DNA from 2 places in the Bacillus sp. M13(2017) genome. Region 2 is predicted to be linked to the other one. Evidence: riboswitches for the same ligand, from Rfam matches in the RefSeq annotation. Region 2 holds a riboswitch; the other holds the start of a gene.

Region 1 (3,182 bases), on a different contig from region 2:
TTTTTGCTTTTCTCCAGCGATAAAAAAAGGAGTGCTTTGCTTTATATAATGAGTACGTACATTTGTTAAATTAGCAAGCGGTGTAATTAACGACAATGCATGTAGTAATTCTTCTTCTAACTGTAATGTTTGCTCTTTTTCAATGCTAGGTTTGGCAAAGGTTAAATAATCTGTAAGAACATGATTTGCTTGTTCGATGCCGTTAATGGCAATGTCAATATATAATTTTCGTTCCTGCTCAGTGCATGTATCTGATTGTAACAGTTGTAAAAACCCTTTCGTTGAAGTTAATGGATTGCGAATTTCATGAGAGATAGATGCTGCCATTTCACCAATTAAATGAAACTTTTCAGCATTTATAAGTTCGTTTTGGAGACGAACTTGAGTTTGTAATATGTGTAGTAAATATAAAATTAGGATTGTACCAAGCATTGAACATAACTCATACACAATAATATGCGGTATATAATCAGTCTTATTTGTAACCTTGGAAAGGAAGAAGGGTATCCAACTAAATCCGTATGTGAGACTGTAGATAATAGCAAGTGTTATTTTTATACGATTAGAAGTTCGATTGAAAAATTTATATGTTAATAGTAGAACAATAAATAGAAGAACAGAACCGATAAGAGATGGGAAAACACCTACCCCACCTAATAATAAGCGATATATGTTTAATACAACTAAGATAGAACCACCAGCAATAGGCCCTCCCGTTAATGTACCGACAATTAATACAATATGGCGCATATCAAATTGAAAACCATTATTTATTTTTGCTGCAAATGTAATACAGAGTACGGTAGCGAGGCAACAGAGTACAATAAATATAGCTGAATTTAATTTAGGAGAGCGTTTCCCTTTTTGATTCCAAAATAAATGATATACGAGCATTGTAATCAGGATGAATAATATATTTAAAAAGAGATAAATAATAAAGGATTTCAGTGGGATGCCCCCTCTCTTCTTATATTAAATTAATCATACTATAAAATGAAAGAAATGAAATGAAAAATAACCGAAAAATCAGAAATTTTTACGCTAGTATACAATATGTTACAATAAGCTGTGTCAATGAAAGAAGAAATTCCGTGCACCGTGCGGGAGAGGTTCGCGAACTCCCTCTATAAAAAACTATGGAAACAACAATATCCTTAGGTATTGTTTTGTTTTTTTATTGTGACAGTTCAAGAACGTTCTTTCTTCTTATTTATAGTAGAGAAGGAGAATGAGTGAAATGAAAAAAGAAAAAGCAGTTGTTGTTTTTAGTGGAGGACAAGATAGTACAACATGTTTATTTTGGGCAATAGAGCAGTTTGCAGAGGTAGAAGCTGTAACGTTTAATTACAATCAACGTCATAAGCTAGAAATTGATTGTGCAGCGGAAATTGCGAAAGAGCTAGGAATAAAGCATACGGTACTAGATATGAGTCTATTAAATCAACTTGCTCCAAATGCGTTAACGAGAACGGATATGGAGATTACACATGAAGAAGGTGAATTGCCATCGACATTTGTAGATGGACGAAATTTACTCTTCTTATCATTTGCTGCTGTATTAGCAAAACAAGTGGGAGCACGTCATATTGTAACGGGTGTATGTGAAACTGATTTCAGCGGTTATCCAGACTGCCGTGACGTGTTTGTGAAATCGTTAAATGTTACATTAAATTTATCTATGGATTATCCGTTTGTCATTCACACGCCACTTATGTGGATTGATAAAGCTGAAACATGGAAATTATCAGATGAACTTGGAGCATTTGAGTTTGTTCGAGAAAAAACATTAACATGTTATAACGGAATCATTGGTGATGGTTGCGGTGAATGTCCAGCATGTCAACTTCGTAAAGCAGGATTAGATACGTATCTGCAAGAACGCGAAGGAGCGAACAACTAATGGATAACTTTTTTGGATTTCGCATCGTAGAGAATTTGCAAAAAATGGACAAGGATATTCAGCGTAAACAACTCAAATATCATAATAAAAGAGTAATGGTCAGTAAGGAATTTACATTTGATGCAGCACACCATTTACACTGTTATGAAGGGAAATGTAAAAACTTACATGGTCACACATATAAAGTTGTATTTGGAATTAGTGGATATGTAAATGAAATAGGTCTTGCAATTGACTTTGGAGATATAAAAGAAATTTGGAAAAATGAAATAGAAATTCATTTAGATCATCGTTATTTAAACGAAACGTTACCAGCAATGAATACGACTGCTGAAAATATGGTCGTTTGGATTTATGAAAAGATGGCAGAAGCACTAACAAAAGAGAATCGTGTGAACGAATATAAGGGAGCTCGCGTTGAATTCGTTCGTCTATTTGAGACACCGACTAGTTATGCGGAAGTAAGACGGGAGTGGATGCTCGATGAGTAAAATCCCTGTCTTAGAAATATTCGGTCCGACTATTCAAGGTGAAGGAATGGTTGTAGGGCAAAAGACAATGTTTATCCGTACAGCTGGTTGTGATTATAGCTGCGCTTGGTGTGATTCTGCTTTTACGTGGGATGGATCAGCTAAAGATCAAATTAGACAGATGACAGCAGAAGATATTTGGAGTGAGCTTGTTGCAATTGGAGGAGAAAATTTTTCTCATGTTACGATTTCAGGTGGAAATCCGGCATTACTGAAAAATATTGAGTTTCTTCTTTCTATATTAAAAGAAAATGGAATGCGAACGGCAATTGAAACACAAGGGAGTAAGTGGCAAGATTGGTTACTTGAAATTGATGAGGTAACAATTTCGCCAAAACCACCAAGTTCGACGATGAAAACAGATTTTCAGAAGTTAGATGCTATGATTCAGAAACTAGCAGGAAAAGATATTAGTTTAAAAGTAGTAGTATTCGATGATTATGATTTTGAATATGCAGTTAAGATGCACGAACGTTATCCAAAGGTACCATTTTTCTTGCAAGTAGGAAACGATGATACAAAAACAGTGGATGATGCGATGCTTATTAAAAAATTATTAGATAAGTATGAGTGGCTGATTGATAAAGCTGTAAATTGTAAAGAGATGAATGATGCAAAAGTATTGCCTCAGCTTCATGCGTTAGTATGGGGAAATAAACGCGGTGTATAATGAGAAGGGATGTTTAAAAATGGCAGGAAGATTAGATGAAGATTTAAAAGATGTAACATTATTAGGAAATCAAAATACAAAA
Region 2 (3,182 bases):
AGCTAATTGATGTGCTTCTTTATTTTGTTTTCTAGATATCGGCTCACATACAAGTTTTAATTTCATTTGCTTCGCCTTTTGTTCAATTTGATCTAAATAATGATTTAAATGTTCATCATAACAAGGCCATTCTCCAGCCAATTGCTGCAGTACCACTTGTGAGTCTCCGCGAAGTGTAACTGCTTCATACTTAATCCCTAGTTCCTCGAGTATATTCATACCGTATAATAATGATGCATATTCCGCTTCATTATTATCATATATACCTTCTATATATGCATTGCGGCGAATGCGGTAGTTTGTATTTCCTTTTTTATAATACACACATATACCAACGCCAGCCTCTTTCGTTTGCACATCATACCCCCCATCAAAATAAACGTGTATTTCTTGAGGCTCTTCCTCCACTTGTTTACTCAGCTTTTTCATTTCCTTTAATGACCATTCGGCATCCATTTCATCGTAAAATAGTAGTTCTTTCACCCTACCCGTTTTCTCAAAATCCTCTGCAAATTGAAGTACTTCTTCTATGTTCATATAATCTGTCGTTAATTCCGTCTGCAAACCGCGCTTTGTTTTATACAACCAATGAATTTTATATTTCATACTAGATTCCCCTTATATAAGACTTCTTATATGTAGCCAGCTAATGAAAGCCTCACTTTATTTTATTATATTGTATCAATAGTCACAGCATTATATTCAATGTGATTACATACAAAAAGAGCTATCCCTATAGGAATAACTCTTTCATCTATTGCATAAATCTTTCAAATTGTACTCGCTTGTTAATCCAGTACATTACAGGCATACCAATCGCCATGACAACAAATTCACCAACTGCACATGTCAACCAAGACAACATAAATGGTAAACCCAATGCAAGATGAAGTTCAATTGCAATCATAAACATTGTAATTGTAAAGATAACTGTATTAAAAATCATACGAGCCCAAACACCTTTAATAAATCGCATAGAAATAATCGTTGCAACTAATGCAAGAATAGATTGCCCTACTCCAAATACTAAATCGTAAGCGATCATAGGTGAGAAAAAGAGATTCGTTAAAAATACACCTAATACAATTCCGTAAATTGCTTTCTTATTAAATACAACAAGATGATTAAACATCTCTGAAATACGAAACTGTACATTCGTAAAGCCAAATGGCTGAATAAGCATAGAAACAGCAATATATAATGCCCCTAAAATACCATTACCGACTAAAGTTCTAATATTCATGACAAAATCTCCTTAGTTTTTTTACGTGGGATGGTTTCGAACCACGTTATTCGTTTTTTAAGCAACAAGATTATATTTTACGTGGTAGCCCCTCTTTCGTCAATAGATTCCTATCGTGAACTACCTTTTTTCTTTTAGACAACGTATAATGAAACATATGAAAGATTTAGGAGGTTTCACTTCATGACAGCAACAATTCAAAATGAAAAAGTGATCGTTTCCATTTCTGACAAAGGTGCAGAATTACAGAGCGTTCGCTTAAAAGAAGACAACATAGAATATTTATGGCAAGGTGATTCTACTTATTGGGGGCGCCGCGCACCAATTTTATTCCCAATTGTCGGCCGATTAGTAGATAATACATACTACGTAGACGGTAAACCATATTCATTAACACAACACGGTTTCGCTCGTGATCTTACTTTCTCTGTGAAAGAACAAAGCGAAACAAAGATCACTTATATCGTTACTAGTAATGAAGAAACATTAAAAAAATACCCATACGAATTCGAATTACTCGTTTCTTATGAGCTAGATGGACAAAGTGTTCATGTAACATACGAAGTAAACAATCCTACTTCAAAAGAGATGTTCTTCTCAATCGGAGCACACCCTGGATTCAACTTGCCTTTATTGGACGGTGAATCATTTACAGATTATCACTTATCGTTTAATGGTTCGGAACACTTAGAAACCAGTGTATTAGAAGGACCTTACCTTTCAAGCAAAAAGCAATTAATCGCTGAAAATACAAATGAATTGCCACTTACATATGATTTATTCAAAAATGATGCGCTTATTTTTGAACATATGAATACGAATGAAATTTCGATTCGTTCTCATAAACATAATAAATTTGTAAAAGTAGAATTTGATGGATTCCCATTTGTCGGCGTATGGACACCAGGGGATAATGCACCTTTCTTATGTATTGAACCTTGGTACGGAATTGCCGATGAAGTAACTCCAGCAAAAGATTTCAAGGAAAAAAAAGGAATTCAATCTTTACAAGCGAATGAAACATTTACATGTCGTTATAGCATTACAATCGGCTAATTACTCTATCCCCTACTTCAAAGAAACATATAAGTAGGGGATCATCTTATCATTTGAAGGTTTCTCATTTTGATTGAAGTATATATTGATGGTGCATCAAAAGGAAATCCTGGTCCTTCTGGTGCAGGAGTATTTATTAAAGGGGTTCAACCAGCTGTACAATTATCATTACCCCTCGGGACAATGTCCAATCATGAAGCAGAATACCACGCTTTACTTGCGGCATTAAAATATTGCACGGAGCATAATTATAACATTGTCTCTTTTCGTACAGATTCGCAACTTGTCGAGCGAGCTGTCGAAAAAGAATACGCAAAAAATAAAATGTTTGCACCTTTATTAGAAGAAGCACTGCAGTACATAAAAAATTTCGACCTCTTTTTTATTAAGTGGATTCCAAGTAGTCAAAATAAAGTTGCTGATGAGTTAGCTAGAAAGGCTATCTTACAAAATTAACGGAGGTATGAGTGTGAAAAAAGATTGGATTGCTCCTCTTGCTTTATTATTTGTCTCTTTTATTTGGGGAGCTACGTTTGTTGTCGTTCAAAATGCTATGTCTTTCGTTGGTCCATTTACTTTTAATGGTATTCGCTTTTTATTCGCCGGAATTATTTTATTATTCGTTCAAATGATTTTCGCAAAAAAAACTTCAAAACAAGATATAAAACAGAGTAGCCTTGCTGGATTAATCGTTGGATTCTTTTTATGTGTTGGCTATGTGTTACAAACATTCGGCTTACTTTATACAACTTCTTCAAAAGCAGGATTCTTAACAGGGCTTAGTATCGTTATGGTACCTATTTTGTCTTTTATCTTTTTAAAACAAAAAGCTACTATTTTTATCGTAATGGGCATTGCTGTAGCAACAGCAGGTTTATACTTA

What was found. Region 2 has a riboswitch for preQ1 ahead of CGQ22_RS27155 (QueT transporter family protein). Riboswitches for the same ligand answer to the same signal wherever they lie in the genome.
Region 1: it holds a riboswitch for preQ1, as region 2 does, so the genes downstream of both, queC (7-cyano-7-deazaguanine synthase QueC) here and CGQ22_RS27155 (QueT transporter family protein) in region 2, are expected to answer to the same signal.

What each region holds. Positions count from the first base shown of each region.
Region 1 is NZ_KZ268506.1:82,194-85,375, forward strand. It holds gene kinB (sporulation sensor histidine kinase KinB) at 1-894, opposite strand, end outside; PreQ1 riboswitch class I at 1,101-1,144, shown strand; gene queC (7-cyano-7-deazaguanine synthase QueC) at 1,238-1,900, shown strand; gene queD (6-carboxytetrahydropterin synthase QueD) at 1,900-2,391, shown strand; gene queE (7-carboxy-7-deazaguanine synthase QueE) at 2,384-3,100, shown strand; gene queF (preQ(1) synthase) at 3,120-3,182, shown strand, end outside.
Region 2 is NZ_KZ268517.1:26,928-30,109, reverse strand. It holds gene CGQ22_RS27160 (ribonuclease H family protein) at 1-606, opposite strand, end outside; gene CGQ22_RS27155 (QueT transporter family protein) at 755-1,243, opposite strand; PreQ1 riboswitch class I at 1,250-1,294, opposite strand; gene CGQ22_RS27150 (aldose 1-epimerase family protein) at 1,427-2,299, shown strand; gene CGQ22_RS27145 (reverse transcriptase-like protein) at 2,369-2,755, shown strand; gene CGQ22_RS27140 (DMT family transporter) at 2,769-3,182, shown strand, end outside.